2 regions of the Acidovorax sp. SDU_ACID1 genome follow, and region 1 is predicted to be linked to the other one. Evidence: riboswitches for the same ligand, from Rfam matches in the RefSeq annotation. Region 1 holds a riboswitch; the other holds the start of a gene.
What was found. A riboswitch is a leader RNA that binds a small molecule or an ion and turns the genes downstream of it on or off. The one in region 1 is predicted to bind thiamine pyrophosphate.

Region 2: linked by a shared signal. The riboswitch ahead of AAG689_RS12965 (purine-cytosine permease family protein) and the one ahead of thiC (phosphomethylpyrimidine synthase ThiC) in region 1 are both predicted to bind thiamine pyrophosphate.

Annotation. Positions count from the first base shown of each region.
Region 1 covers NZ_CP152342.1:127,537-135,321, forward strand. The annotation lists gene ftsZ (cell division protein FtsZ) at 1-61, shown strand, start outside; gene lpxC (UDP-3-O-acyl-N-acetylglucosamine deacetylase) at 189-1,112, shown strand; gene AAG689_RS00575 (hypothetical protein) at 1,128-1,304, shown strand; TPP riboswitch at 1,309-1,469, shown strand; gene thiC (phosphomethylpyrimidine synthase ThiC) at 1,550-3,394, shown strand; gene AAG689_RS00585 (methyl-accepting chemotaxis protein) at 3,401-5,020, opposite strand; gene AAG689_RS00590 (TRAP transporter large permease) at 5,189-6,484, opposite strand; gene AAG689_RS00595 (TRAP transporter small permease) at 6,477-6,983, opposite strand; gene AAG689_RS00600 (TRAP transporter substrate-binding protein) at 7,002-7,785, opposite strand, start outside.
Region 2 covers NZ_CP152342.1:2,632,571-2,640,355, forward strand. The annotation lists gene AAG689_RS12935 (nitrite/sulfite reductase) at 1-1,093, shown strand, start outside; gene AAG689_RS12940 (DUF934 domain-containing protein) at 1,099-1,494, shown strand; gene cysD (sulfate adenylyltransferase subunit CysD) at 1,491-2,426, shown strand; gene AAG689_RS12950 (sulfate adenylyltransferase subunit 1) at 2,426-3,796, shown strand; gene fdxA (ferredoxin FdxA) at 3,905-4,228, shown strand; gene AAG689_RS12960 (NAD(P)/FAD-dependent oxidoreductase) at 4,236-5,300, shown strand; TPP riboswitch at 5,324-5,425, shown strand; gene AAG689_RS12965 (purine-cytosine permease family protein) at 5,479-6,750, shown strand; gene AAG689_RS12970 (SH3 domain-containing protein) at 6,916-7,380, shown strand; gene thiD (bifunctional hydroxymethylpyrimidine kinase/phosphomethylpyrimidine kinase) at 7,364-7,785, opposite strand, start outside.

The sequences.
Region 1 (7,785 bases):
GTCCTCGGGCGGCATGGACGACCTGGAGATCCCGGCCTTCCTGCGCAAGCAGGCCGACTGAGCCTTTGCGGCCTTGCACGAACCGGCCGCGCCTTCCGGGGCGCGGCCGGTTTTTTTGTCTGTGCGGCTATCGCGCCGATAGCGGGATTTCCCGTGCCCCACAAGGGTGCGCCCGGTAAAATCGCCGGATGCTCCAGCAACGCACCATCAAGACCCTGACCCGCGCCGTCGGCGTAGGCCTGCACAGCGGCCAGCGGGTCGAGTTGACGTTGCGCCCGGCTCAAGCAGACACGGGCATCGTGTTCCGCCGCGTCGACCTGCCCGAGCCGGTGGACATCCCCATCACCGCGACGGCCGTGGTCGATACGCGCATGGCCTCGACCATCGGCGCGGGCGGCGCCAAGGTGCATACGGTGGAGCACCTCATGTCCGCCTGCGCGGGCCTGGGGCTGGACAACCTCTACATCGACATCACGGCCGAGGAAGTGCCCATCCTCGACGGCTCCTCGGCCTCGTTCGTGTTCCTGCTGCAAAGCGCGGGCGTGGAACTGCAGAACGCGCCCAAGCGCTTCATCCGCGTCAAGCGTCCCGTCGAGGTGCGCGAGGGCGAGGGCAACAACCTCAAGTGGGCGCGGCTCGACCCGTACCACGGCTTCAAGCTGCGCTTCGAGATCGACTTCGCCCACCCGGCCGTCGATTCCACGGGGCAGAGCGTGGAGTTCGATCTGGGCAGCGGCAACTACACGCGCGACATCGCGCGCGCGCGCACCTTCGGCTTCACCAAGGACGTGGAGATGCTGCGCTCCAACGGCCTCGCGCTCGGCGGCGGGCTGGACAACGCCATCGTCATGGACGACTACAAGGTGCTCAACAGCGACGGCCTGCGCTACGACGCCGAATTCGCCCGGCACAAGATCCTCGACGCGATGGGCGACCTGTACCTCGTGGGGAAGCCGCTGCTGGCCGCCTACAGCGCCTTCCGCTCGGGCCACGCGATGAACAACCTGCTGCTGCGTGAACTGCTCGCGCACGAGGATGCGTGGGAGATCGTCACGTTCCAGAACGAGCGCCACGCCCCCGCGGGCTTCGCGCAGCCCGCGCGGGCCTGGTGACGGAGTGCCCGCGCGATGCTGATCTTCCGCTGGGCCGTGATGCTGCTGCTGCTCGCGGCGGCCGTCTCCTTCGCCTTCTTCGCTGCCACGGGCCAGCAGCGCTACAAGCGCTTCGGCCTGGTCATCGTCAAGTGGACGATCATCGCGGCCTTCATGTTCTTCGCGGTGCTGGTCCTGGAGCGTTTGGCGTAAACTGCGCCTCGCTCCGGGGTGCACGTAGGAGTCTGTTCAAGTTTTTTAGCGATCTCTAGAAAACCTTGAACAGGCTCCTGGGCGTGCTGAGACGGCGGACCTGACCGCCGGAACCGCGAACTTGATCTGGTTAGTACCAGCGTAAGAAGAGCTGCAGTGGGAATCCGTGCGTGTGCCATGGCACGCGCGCGGGCCATCCCGCCGATTTGCGGAGCATTCCATCCACCTTCACCGGAGTGCCCGCCATGAACGCCCCCGACAAGTTCGCCCAACTGCTCGCCCTTACGCGCGAGCCCTTTCCCGCATCCACCAAGTCGTACATCGACGGCAGCGCGCCGGGCCTGCGCGTGCCCGTGCGCGACATCGCGCTCACCAACGGCGAGGTGGTGAGCGTGTACGACACCTCGGGCCCCTACACCGATCCCTCCGTGCAGATCGACGTGCGCCAGGGCCTGGCCAGCGTGCGCGGCGCCTGGATCGCCGCACGCGGCGACACCGAGAGCTACGAGGGCCGGGTGCGCCAGGCGCTCGATGATGGTCAGAAGGGCGAGGACGGCGAACGCCTCGCGCACCTGCGCGCCGAGGCGGCCGCGCTGCAGCGCCGGCCGCTGCGCGCCAAGAGCGGAGCCAACGTCACGCAGATGCACTACGCGAAGAAGGGTATCGTCACGCCGGAGATGGAATACGTGGCCCTGCGCGAGAACGGCCGCCGCGAGTGGATGCAGCAGTACATGCAGGACGTGGCGCGCGAGCAGCGCCTAGCCGGCAACCCCCTGGGCGCGAGCATCCCGAAGTTCATCACGCCCGAGTTCGTGCGCGACGAGGTGGCGCGCGGCCGCGCCATCATCCCCGCCAACATCAACCACCCCGAGGTGGAGCCGATGGCCATCGGGCGCAACTTCAAGGTGAAGATCAACGCCAACATCGGCAACTCCGCCGTCACCTCCAGCATCGAGGAAGAGGTGGAGAAAATGGTCTGGGCCATCCGCTGGGGCGCGGACAACGTGATGGATCTCTCCACCGGCAAGAACATCCACACCACGCGTGACTGGATCGTGCGCAACGCGCCCGTGCCCATCGGCACCGTGCCGATCTACCAGGCGCTGGAGAAGGTGGGCGGCATCGCCGAAGACCTGACCTGGGAGATCTTCCGCGACACGCTGATCGAGCAGGCCGAGCAGGGCGTGGACTACTTCACCATCCACGCGGGCGTGCGCCTCGCGTTCATCCACCTCACGGCGCAGCGCCGCACTGGCATCGTCTCGCGCGGCGGCTCCATCATGGCGAAATGGTGCATGGCGCACCACTGCGAGAGCTTCATCTACGAGCACTTCGAGGACATCTGCGACATCATGAAGCAGTACGACGTGTCCTTCAGCCTCGGCGACGGCCTGCGCCCCGGCTGCGCGAGCGACGCGAACGACGAGGCGCAGTTCGCCGAACTGCGCACGCTGGGCGAACTCACGCAGACCGCCTGGAAGCACGACGTGCAGACCATGATCGAAGGCCCGGGCCACGTGCCCATGCACATGATCCAGGCCAACATGACCGAGCAGCTCAAGCACTGCCACGAGGCGCCGTTCTACACCCTGGGCCCGCTGACCATCGACATCGCGCCCGGCTACGATCACATCGCCAGCGCCATCGGCGCCGCCATGATCGGCTGGATGGGCACGGCCATGCTCTGCTACGTGACCCCCAAGGAGCACCTGGGCCTGCCCGACCGCGACGACGTGAAGCAGGGCATCATCGCCTACAAGATCGCCGCGCACGCGGCCGACGTCGCCAAGGGCCACCCGGGCGCCCGTGCGCGCGACGACGCTTTGAGCCAGGCGCGCTTCGACTTCCGCTGGCAGGACCAGTTCAACCTGGGCCTGGACCCGGAAACCGCGCGCGAATTCCACGACGAGACGCTGCCCAAGGACTCCGCCAAGGTGGCGCATTTCTGCTCGATGTGCGGCCCCAAGTTCTGCTCGATGAAGATCACGCAGGAGGTGCGCGAGTTCGCGCAGCAGGGGCTGCAGGAGAAGGCGGCGGAATTCAACCGCACGGGCGGCGCGCTGTACGTGCCGATCCAGCCCGTGGCCTGACGGCGTTCAGGCGCCGGGCAGCAGGGCGAGCCGCGGCGGCTCGCCCGCCCGCGGCGCTGGCAGCACGAAGCGGCTGATCAGCGCGCTCAGCTCGCGCGCCTGGGTGTGCAGGCCCTCGGCCGCGGCGGCCGATTCCTCCACCAGCGCGGCGTTCTGCTGCGTCATCCGGTCCAGGCCCGAGACGGCCTGGTGGATGGCGGCGATGTCGCGGTCCTGCGCCTGGGCATGGGCGGTGATCTCGCCCATGGTCTGCGCGGCATGCCCGACCGCCGCGACGATGCGCTGCATGGTGGCGCCGGCCTGGCCCACGAGGTGGCTGCCCGCCTCCACCTGCTGCACCGATGCGCCGATCAGCGCCTTGATCTCCCGGGCGGCCTGGGCCGAGCGGTTGGCCAGGCTGCGCACCTCCTGCGCCACCACGGCGAAGCCCCGACCCTGCTCGCCAGCGCGCGCGGCCTCCACGGCGGCGTTGAGCGCCAGGATGTTGGTCTGGAACGCGATGGAGTCGATCACGCCCGTGATGTGGGCGATCTTGCGCGAGCTGGCCGTGATCTGGCCCATGGTGCCCACCACCTGCGCGACCACGCCGCCGCCCTCGCGCGCCACCCCCGCAGCCTCGGCCGCGAGGGCCTCGGCGCGGCGCGCCGCGTCGGTGGATTCGTGCACCTTGCGCGTCACGTGCTCCAGCGCCGCGGCCGTCTGCTGCAGGCTCGCGGCCGCCTCCTCGGTGCGGCTGGAGAGGTGGGCGCTGCCGCCCGCGATCTCGTGCGAGGCGCCGCTGATGTTCTGCGCGGCGGACTGCACCTGCCGCGCGACGGTGCGCAGCGCGTCCTGCATCACGGCCAGCGAGGCCAGCATGCGGCCCGTCTCGTCGCGCGCATGGCCTGCGATTTCCTGGCGCAGGTCCAGGCCCGCCACGCGGTCGGCCGTGGCGCTGGCCAGTGCGATGGGACGGGTGATGCTGCGCACGAGCCACAGCGCCAGCAGAGTGCCCAGCACGAGCGAGAGCGCGCCGAAGGCGATCTGGGCGATGCGCGCCAGCGCGCTGAGCCGGGCGACCTCGGCGGCGGCGGCATCGATCGCCGCGCGCTGCGCCTGCGTGAGCGCCTGCAGCGCGTCGAGCAGGCCCGCGGCGGCGGGCACGAAGCGCTCGGCATAGGTCTTGCGGATGCGCTCGGTCAGGCCCGCGTCGCGTGCCGCGACGAGTTCGGTGCGCGCCTTCAGGAAGTCCTGGCCGGCCGCCTGGATGCGCGCGAGCCGCTCGGCGTCCTCGGCGGCATCGAGCCGCTGCGTGAGCTGGGCGACGAGCGCGTCGTACTGCGCCTGGGTGCGCGCGATGTCGGCGCCCAGGATCTCGCCCACCTCGGGCTCCGAGCTCAGGGCCACGGCCTTGTCGCGCTCGGCGTTGATGGACTGCAGCCGGAAGGCGTCGGCCACGAGGCGCTCCGTGCCTACGCTGCGTTCCACCATCGCCTGGGTGGCGGCGTGGATGCGCACGAGGGAGCGCACGCCGATGGCCGAGCCCGCGAGGCCGAGGGCGAGCACGGCCAGGAAGACGGTGACGAGGCGCCGGCCCAGGGCGCTGGAGGCGGAAGAGGGGCGGGGTGCGGATGCTGGTGCAGTCATGGGCGGGTCGATCAGGACCCGCCCACTATGCGGTGCGGTTGTGACAATTTGTTTTAAGCGCACGCCGCATCCGGATTTGCGGTGTGCTCCGCTGCTCCTGAAAGAGGAGCTGCCAGCGCTTGTTGGGTAAGCGCTGGCGGCCAAAAAGGCTTGAAGCGCTCTCCCAGGCTACATCTTTTCCGGCAGCATCGTGGCGATGCCGGGGAAGAACCACAGGATGACCAGCGCCAGCACCATCAGCAGGAAGTAGGGTGCGCAGACCCGGGCGATGTAGGTGATCTGCTTGCCCGTCATGCCCTGCAGCACGAACAGGTTGAAGCCCACGGGCGGGGTGATCTGCGCCGTCTCCACCGTGATGACGAGGAAGATGCCGAACCACAGCGGGTCGATGCCCGCGGCCTGGATGATGGGCAGCACCACGCTCATGGTGAGCACGATGGTGGAGATGCCGTCCAGGAAGCAGCCGATCAGGATGTAGAAGATGCCCAGCACGATGATGAGCATGGCGGGCGAGAGGCCCAGGCCGCCCACGAACTCGGCGAGCTGGCGCGGCAGGCCGATGTAGCCCATCGACAGCGTCATGAACGCCGCGCCCGAGAGGATCAGCCCGATCATGCAGTAGAGCCGCGTGGCGCCGAAGAGCGACGCCTTGAAGCTCTCCCAGGTGAGCGACTTCTGCGCGGCCGAGAGCACCAGCGCGCCGGCCACGCCGATGCCCGCGGCCTCGGTGGCCGTGGCGATGCCGGTGTAGATGCTGGCGATCACGCTGCCGATGAGCACCACCACGGGGATCAGGTGGCGGGCCTCGTAGACCTTCTCGCGGAAGGTGAGCTGGCCGTCGGCGCGCGGCACCTTCTCGGGGTTGAGCAGCGCCCAGACCATGATCCAGCCGCTGAACAGCACGGCCAGCATCAGGCCCGGCAGCACGCCGGCCATGAACAGCTTGGAGATCGACAGCTCGGCCGACACGCCGTAGACGATCAGGATGATCGACGGCGGGATCAGGAGGCCCAGCGTGGCCGGTCCGCCCAGCGAGCCGATGGTCTGCGCCTCGGGATAGCCGCGCTTTTGCAGCTCGGGCAGGTTCATCTTGCCCACGGTGGCGCAGGTGGCCGCCGACGAGCCCGACACCGCCGCGAAGATGGTGCAGCCGATGACGTTGGTGTGCAGCAGCCGCCCCGGCAGCGCGTTGACCCAGGGCGCGAGGCCCCGGAACATGCTCTCCGACAGGTTGGTGCGGTAGAGGATCTCGCCCATCCAAACGAAGAGCGGCAGCGCCGTGAGCGTCCACGAGCTGGCCGATCCCCAGATGGTCATGGCCATGGCGTCGCCCGCCGCACGGGCGGTGAAGAACTCCATGCCGAACCAGGCCACGCCCGCGAGCGTGAGGCCCACCCACACGCCGCCGCCCAGGAGGGCCAGCAGCACCACGATCAGCGCGATGCTGGCGGTGATTTCATTCATGGTGTGCGTCCTCGATGTCGCGGGGCTTGCGCTGGCCCCGCAGTTCCAGCACCAGTTCGTCGCAGAAGGCGATGAAGAACACCAGCGTGCCCAGCGCCATGAAGATCTGCGGGATCCACAGCGGCGTGGCGTCGATGCCGACGGAGATGTCGTCGATCTCCCACGACTGCCACACCAGCCGCGCCGAGTAGAACGCGAGGAAGCCTGACAGCAGCGTGGCGATGACGAGGCACGCCACCTCTAGCGCCTTGTGCGCGCCGCCCTTGAGCGCGCCCAGCAGCAGCGTCACGCGGATGTGCTCGCCCGCCTTGAGCGTGCTGGCCAGCGCCATGAAGCCCGCGCCCGCCATGGCGTAGCCCGCGTAGGCATCGCTGCCCGGCGCGTGGAAGCCGAACAGGCGGCTCACGATGGTGAGCAGCACCATCGCCAGCACGCCGATCATGGAAAGCCCCGCCACCCAGGCGCTGGCGGAGTACAGGCCGTCGAGCCATCTGCGCATCGTGCGTCCCCGGTGGGTTTACTTGGCGGCCTTGTAGGCGTCCAGCACGGCCTTGCCGTCGGCGCCGGCCTTCTCGGTCCATTCCTTGATGACCACGTCGCCCACCTTGGCGAGGTCGGCCTTGAGCTGCGCGGAGGGCTCCTCCACGCTCATGCCGCCGGCCTTGAGCGTGGCGATGGAGCGCGCATCCACCTCGCGCGATTCCTTCCAGCCGCGCTCCTCGGCGGCGGCGGCGGCCTTCAGCACGGCCTCCTGCTCGGCCTTGGGCAGCGCGTTGAAGGCCTTCTTGCTCACCGTCACGGCATTCTTGGGGATCCAGGCCTGCACGTTGTAGTAGTGCTTGAGGTGCTCGAACAGCTTGTTGTCGGCGCCCGTGGCGCTGGAGGTGATCAGGCCCTCGACCACGCCGGTGGCCAGCGCCTGCGACAGTTCGGCTTCCTGGATGGTGGCGGGCTGCGCGCCCACCAGCTCGCCGATGCGCGCCGTGGTGGGCGAATACACGCGCCACTTCATGCCCTTGAGGTCGGCGGCGGACTGGATCGGCTTCTTGGTATAGATGCCCTGGGGCGGCCAGGCCACGGAATACAGCAGCACCTGACCCTGCTTGTCGAGCAGCTTCTGCAGCGCAGGCTTTTGCGCCTGGTAGAGCTTGAACGCTTCGTCGTAGCTGCCGACCAGGAAGGGCAGGCCATCGACGCCGAAGATCTGCGATTCGTTCTGGAAGCTGACCAGGAAGAACTCGCCCATCTGCGCGTTGCCGGTCTGCACGGCGCGCTTAATCTCGGGCATCTTGAACAGCGAT
Region 2 (7,785 bases), 2.5 Mb from region 1:
CAAGGTGGGCGGCGGCATGGGCCGCACGCCCGTGATCGGCACCGTGGTGCGTGAGTTCCTGCCCTGGGACCAGTTGCTGAACTACATCGAGGCCGTGATCCGGGTCTACAACGGCTACGGCCGGCGCGACAACAAGTGGAAGGCGCGCATCAAGATCCTGGTGAAGTCCGAAGGCCAGAAGTTCATCGACGCGGTGGAGGCGGAATACAAGGCCATCCTGGAGCAGGACGGCGCGCCGCACACCATTACCCAGGCCGAGCTCGACCGCGTGACCGCCCACTTTGTCGTGCCGCCGCTGCGGCCCGCCAACCTGCCCTCCAGCGTCAAGGCCGACGGCCAGCTCTACCAGCGCTGGCTGCAGCAGAACGTGCGCGGCCACCGCCTGCAGGGCCTGCGCGCCGTCACCCTGTCGTTCAAGCGCGTGGGCTTCGCGCCCGGCGACGCCGACGCCGACACCATGGAGGCCCTCGCGCAGCTGGCCGACCAGTTCTCCGCCGGCGAGGCGCGCCTCACGCACGAGCAGAACCTGCTGCTGCCCTGGGTGCACGAGGGCGACCTGCCCGCGCTCTACGAGGCCGCCCGGGCCCTGGGCCTGGCGCAGCCCAACATCGGCCTGCTGACGGACATGATCGCCTGCCCCGGCGGCGACTACTGCTCGCTGGCCAACGCGCGCTCGCTGCCCATCGCGGCGGCCATCACCGAGCGCTACCAGGACCTGGACGAGCTGTTCGACCTGGGCCCCATCGACCTGCACATGAGCGGCTGCATCAACTCCTGCGGCCACCACCACAGCGGGCACATCGGCATCCTGGGCGTCGACAAGGACGGCAAGGAGTGGTACCAGATCACGCTGGGCGGTGCCGACGGCACCACGCTTTCCGGCCCCGCCATCGGCGGCAAGGTGGTCGGCCCCTCGTTCTCCGCGGCCGAGGTGCCCGACGTGATCGAGGCCGTGCTGAACACCTACCGCGCCGAGCGCAAGAGCGGCGAGTTCTTCATCGACACCCTGCGCCGCGTGGGCCACGACCCGTTCAAGGCCGCCGCCAACGCCGCACGCCACCCCAAGGCCGAAGAAGCCGTTGCCCAGGAATAAGGACTATGAAAATAATAGCTGCCAGCGCTGCCCCCGCGAGCGCTGAGACCGAAAACACCCTGCAGATCGCCAACGACGCCGACCTGGCCGCGCTGGCTGCCAGCGGCGCGCTGCAAGGCGTGCAGCGCATCGAGCTGCAGTTCCCCAAGTTCACCGACGGACGCGCCTACAGCCAGGCGCTGCTGCTGCGCCGGCGCTACCAATTCGCCGGCGACATCCGCGCCACGGGCGACGTGCTGATCGACCAGCTCGTGCACATGCACCGCAGCGGTTTCAGCAGCGCCGTGCTGGCCGAGGGCGTGGACCCTGCCGCGGCCGAGCGCCAGTTCGCCCGCTTCCAGGGCTTCTACCAGGGCGACGTGCTGGAGCCGCGCCCTCACTTCGCACGGGAGGCCGCATGAACGCCCGCGTGGACACCTCCGTGCTGGCCCACCAGCTCAGCAACCGCCACCTCGACGCGCTGGAGGAAGAGACCATCTTCATCCTGCGCGAGGTGGCCGCCACCTTCGAGCGCCCCGCGCTGCTGTTCTCGGGCGGCAAGGACTCGCTGGTCATGCTCCGGTGCGCCGAGAAGGCTTTCGGCGCAGGCCGCATCCCCTACCCGCTGCTGATGATCGACACCGGCCACAACTTCCCCGAGGTGACGGCCTTCCGCGACCAGCGCGCGAAGGAACTGGGTGCCGAGCTGATCGTGCGCAGCGTGGAAGACTCCATGGCGCGCGGCACCGTGCGCCTGGCGCACCCGGACGAATCGCGCAACGCGCACCAGTCGGTCACGCTGCTGGAGGCCATCGAGGAATTCCGCTTCGACGCGCTGATCGGCGGCGCGCGCCGCGACGAGGAGAAGGCCCGCGCCAAGGAGCGCATCTTCTCCCACCGCGACAGCTTCGGCCAATGGGCACCGAAGGCCCAGCGCCCCGAGCTGTGGACGCTGTTCAACACACGCCTGGCGCCCGGCGAGCACTTCCGCGTGTTCCCCATCAGCAACTGGACCGAGCTGGACGTGTGGCAGTACATCGACCGCGAGGCCGTGCAGCTGCCTGCCCTCTACTACACCCACCCGCGCCAGGTGGTCGAGCGCCGGGGCCTGCTGGTGCCGGTGACCGAACTCACCCCGCCGCGCGAAGGCGAGACGGTGGTCACGCGCGACGTACGCTTTCGCACCGTGGGCGACATCACCTGCACCTGCCCCGTGGAAAGCACGGCCGCCACGGCCTCCGACATCGTGATCGAGACGCTGGCCGCCGAGGTCAGCGAGCGCGGCGCCACGCGCATGGACGACCAGACCTCCGAAGCCTCCATGGAAAAGCGCAAGAAAGACGGGTATTTCTGATGAGCACTATCGATACCATAGCTGGCAGCGCTTACCCAGCAAGCGCTGAAGGCCAAAATGACCTGCAATCGGCCCAGGCGCCCGCGCTGCGCTTCATCACCTGCGGCAGCGTGGACGACGGCAAGAGCACGCTGATCGGCCGCCTGCTGGTGGACAGCCGCGCGGTGCTGCAGGACCACCTGGCGGGCGTGACCAGGAGCGGCGAGACCGACCTGGCGCTGCTGACCGACGGCCTGTCCGCCGAGCGCGAGCAGGGCATCACCATCGACGTGGCCTACCGCTACTTCGCCACCGAAGCGCGCAAGTTCATCATCGGCGACGCGCCGGGCCACGAGCAGTACACGCGCAACATGGTCACCGCCGCCTCGCAGGCCGACGCCGCCGTGGTGCTGGTGGACGCCACCAAGCTCGACTGGCGCAACCCGCAACTCGCCCTGCTGCCGCAGACGCGCCGCCACGCGCTGCTGGTAAACCTGCTGCGCGTGCCTTCGCTCGTGTTCGCGGTGAACAAGCTCGACGCGGTGGAAGACCCGCAGCACGCCTTCGCCCACATCCGCCAGCAGCTCGCCGCCTTCGCCCAGGCCGCCGGCATCCAGGTGGCCGCCACCGTGCCCGTGTCCGCCCTCAAGGGCTGGAACGTGGCCCAGCCCCACGCCGGCTGGTGCGGCTACGAAGGCCCCAGCCTGCTGCAGATCCTGGAGCGGCTGCCGCACACACCCGCCGACACGCACCTGCCGCTGGCCTTTCCCGTGCAGTGGGTGGAGAAATTCTCCGCCTCGTCCGACACCCGCCAGGGCCGCCGCGTGTTCTGGGGCCGCGTGGCCGCGGGCCACGTGGCGCCGGGCACCGAGGTGCAGGTGTTCCCCAGCGGCCAGCGCGCCACCGTGGCCCAGGTGCTGGACCACGCGCGCCGCCCCACCGGCGTGCCCGCCGGCACCAGCGCCGGCATCGTGCTCGACCGCGAGGTGGACGTCTCGCGCGGCGACTGGCTGCTGGCCGCGCCAGCCGACGACGGCGGCGACGGCTTCGACGCACCCGCCCCCGCCTGGCCCGGCCAGCGCGAGCTGCGCGCCACCGTCGCCTGGATGGACGAAGAGCCGCTCGTCGCCGGCCGCGTCTACTGGGCGCTGCACGGCCACCGCTGGGTCAAGGCCAAGGCGCGCCGCGTGGTGCACCGCCTCGACATCCACACGCTGGCCGAGGAAGACGCCGCCCAGCTCGAACCCAATGCCATCGGCCACGTGGAACTGCTGCTGCAGGAGCCCCTGCCCGCCGCGCCCTTCGCGCAGGCGCGGGTGCTCGGCTCCGTCATCCTGGTGGACACCGCCAGCCACCGCACGGCGGGCGCCGCGCTGGTCCACGGCGCTTGACCTGCGTTAAGTGTCCGCGAGGCAGCCAGGGTCGGCGGCCTGCGGACGCCGGCCGCCGTCCTAAAATCCCGGGTTGGCCTTACATACCATCCCATCACTTCTTCCCCCATGACTCACGTCGTCTCTGAGAACTGCATCAAGTGCAAATACACCGATTGCGTGGACGTGTGCCCCGTGGACTGCTTCCGCGAAGGCCCGAACTTCCTCGTGATCGATCCCGACGAGTGCATCGACTGCGCCGTGTGCGTCCCCGAATGCCCGGCCAATGCCATCTTCGCCGAGGAAGACCTGCCGGCCGACCAGCTTGCCTACATCAAGCTCAACGCCGAACTCACCCCGCAGTTCAAGAGCATCACCAAGCGCAAGGCCGCACTGCCCGACGCCGACGACTGGAACGGCAAGCCCGACAAGCTCCAGTACCTGGAGCGTTGATCCTTCCATGGCCAGCCTGCCGCCCCAGAGCGTGGATGCCGTCGTCATCGGCGCCGGCCCGGTCGGCCTGTTCCAGGTCTTCCAGCTCGGGCTGCACGGCATCGCGGCCCATGTGATCGACGCCCTGCCCCACGTGGGCGGCCAGTGCGCCGAGCTGTACCCCGACAAGCCCATCTACGACATCCCCGGCGTGCCGCACTGCACGGGCCGCTCGCTGGTGCAGCAGTTGCGCCAGCAGATCGCCCCGTTCGCCCCCGCGCTGCACCTGGGCCAGCAGGTCGCCACGCTGCAGCGCATGCCCGAGGGTGGCTTCGCCGTGGGCACCTCCGCGGGCCTGGCGCTGCACGCGCGCAGCGTCTTCATCGCCGCGGGCGTAGGCGCCTTCGTGCCGCGCGCGCTCAAGCTCGAAGGGCTGGAAGCGCACCTGGGCCGGCAACTGCACTACCACCCCGATCCGGCAACGCTGCCCGCGCACGCCGAAGGACAGCACGTCGTCGTGCACGGCGGCGACGAGCCCGCCGTGGCCGCCGCGCTGGCCTGCGCCGATGCCGGCGCCGCCAGCGTGGTGCTGCTGCACCGGCGCGACGCCTTCCAGGCCGAGCCCGCGCTGCTGGAGCGCCTGCAGGCCCGGCGCGACGCAGGCAGCATCCGCGTGGTGGCCGCGCAGATCACCGGCCAGGAAACCGCGTCCCAGCGCCTGGTGGCCCTGCAACTGCTGGACCCTGAAGGCCAGCCACAGCGCCTGCCGCTGGACCAGCTGATCGTCTGCCTGGGCATCTCCCCGCGCCTGGGCCCCATCGCCGACTGGGGCCTCGCGCTCGACCGCAAGCAGCTCGCGGTGGACACCGCGCAGTTCCAGACCAGCGAACGCGGCATCTACGCCGTGGGCGACATCAACACCTACCCTGGCAAGCGCAAGCTCATCCTCTGCGGCTTCCACGAAGCCACGCTCGCCGCCTTCGGCGCGGCCGAGCTGCTCACCGGCGCGCCCGTGGCGCTGCAATACACCACCACCAGCACACGGCTGCACGAGCGGCTGGGCGCGGCCGGCCAAGGCGTGGCCGCCGGCTGAGCCGGCCTGCGCCCGTATACTGCGCGCCTCGCTAGGGGTGCTCCGGCGCAAGCCGCCGGGGCTGAGATCACACCCTGTGAACCTGTTGAGTTAATCCTCGCGCAGGGAAGCTGTCTTGCCGCGCCCCTTGCCGGGCCGCCATGCCCCGGCCCCTGCTCTGCCTACGAACGGAGCACGCATGTCCACCGCCGCCAACGAATCCCTGACCCCGCTGCCGCCGCAGCAGCGCGCCTTCCGCTGGAGCGACCATGCCTCGCTGTGGTTCAGCCTGGGCGTGGGCCTGCTGGTGATGCAGGTGGGCGCCTACCTGATGCCCGCGCTGGGCACGCAGGAAGCGCTCATCGCCATCGTCGCAGGCTCCCTCGTGGGCGCGGGGCTGCTGGGCTGGGTGGCCAAAATCGGCTGCGACAGCGGCTTGGCCAGCGCGGGGCTGATGCACGCGGTCTACGGGCGGCGCTTCGCGGGACTGCCCATCGTGCTGAACATCGTGCAGCTGCTGGGCTGGGGCGCGTTCGAGCTGGTGGTGATGCGCGACGCCACGGTGGCCATCGGCCGCCAGGCGGGCGCGATGGCGGCGGGCTACTGGCCGGTGCTGGCCACGCTGCTGTGGGGCGGCGTGGTGATGCTGCTGATCGGCGGCTCCATGGTGCGGCTGGTGCGCCGGCTGATCGCGCGCGTGGCGCTGCCGCTGGTGGTGCTGTCGCTGCTGTGGCTGTCGTGGCAGTTCCTGGCGCTGGCGCATGCGCAAGGCATCGAGGCCCTGTGGACGCGCCAGGGCGCGGGCGGCATGGGCGTGCTGCCCGCGCTGGACCTGGTGATCGCCATGCCGATCTCGTGGCTGCCGCTGGTGGCCGACTACGCGCGCCACGGCCACGAGGGGCGCGCCGCGCTGCGCGGCACCTGGCTGGGCTATGCCGTGGCCAACATGTGGTGCTATGCGCTGGGCGTGCTGGTGGCGCTGGTGCTGCCCAGCCAGGACCTGGTAACGGCGCTGCTGCTGGCGCAGGGCGGGCTGATCGCGCTGTCGCTGATCCTGATCGACGAGGTGGACAACGCCTATGGCGATACCTACTCAGGCTCGGTGTCGGCGCACAGCCTGTGGCCGCGCTGGAGCGTGCGGCGCTGGGGCTTCATGGTCGCGCTGGCCTGCACGGCGTTCGCGCTGGTGCTGCCCATGCACAGCCTGGAGCCGTTTCTGCTGCTGCTCAGTTCGGTGTTCGTGCCGCTGTTCGGCGTAATCCTGGGGCGCCTGGCATTCGGCGCGCATGCCGGCGCGCTGCTGCGCAACGCACGCGGCGTGCACGGGCTGCCCGTGGTGCTCTGGCTGGCGGGCATCGCCTGCTACCACCTGCTGCCGCGCGTGCTGCCGGGCATGGGCGCAGCGCTGCCCACGCTGGCGGTGTGCTTCGTACTGGCCTTTGCCACGCGCCCGCGCAACGCTACGGAATAGATAGCTGCTTGCGCTTGTCGATCAAGGACTTTCACCTGTTTTTCGGCTGAACATGGCGAACGGCAAGCGCGAGCCGCTCATTTAAATATAGCGACCGCGGAACTTCGATCGCGTGGCCCCCTCCACCTTGTGTTGCAACCCATTTTCACAAGGAGTAACCGCCCCGTGTCTTCCACACCGGCCCGCCTCGCCCGCACCCTCTCCTGCGCCGCTTTCGCCGCCGCGCTGTGCCTGCCCGCCATCGCACAGGCGCGCGAGTTCGTCAGCATCCACGGCAATACGGTCAATGTCCGCACGCAGCCCACGACGCGCTCCGCCACGGCGTGGGAGCTGGGGCGCGGCTACCCGCTGCAGGTCGAGCAGCGCAAGGGCCAGTGGCTCAAGGTACGCGACCATGAGGAGACGCTGGGCTGGGTCTTCGCACCGCTCACGGCCAAGACGCCCCACCGCGTGGTGACCGCGCGCACCGCCAACCTGCGCGCCGGCCCGGGCACCCAGCACAAGCGCGTGGGCCAGCTGGAGCAGCACGAGGTGATGCGCACGCTGGGCCGCTCGGGCACCTGGGCGCAGGTGCAGCGCGCCAGCGGCCAGAAGGGCTGGGTGGCCCAGCGGCTCACCTGGGGCTGGTGACGATGCGCTGCGCCACGGGCGCATAGCCGTGGTTGAGCGGGCCATGGCCATGGCCCGTGCGCACGTCGGCCCCCGCGGCGATGGCGCCCAGGATGTAGACGCGCGCGAGCTCCACGGCTTGCGGCAGCGCATGGCCCAGCGCCAGGTGCGCGGTGATGGCCGACGACAGCGTGCAGCCCGTGCCATGGCCGTTGTGCGTGGCGATGCGCGGGGAGGCCAGGCGGTGGAGCCCGCCGCCGGGCAACGCCAGCACGTCCACCACGCGCTCGCCCGGCAGGTGGCCGCCCTTGAGCAGCGCGGCGCGCGCGCCCAGGTCCAGCAGGCCGGTGGCGGCAGCGTCCAGCTGGTCCTCGGCGGCGAGCGTGCGGCCCAGCAGCAGGCCCGCCTCGTCCAGGTTGGGCGTGA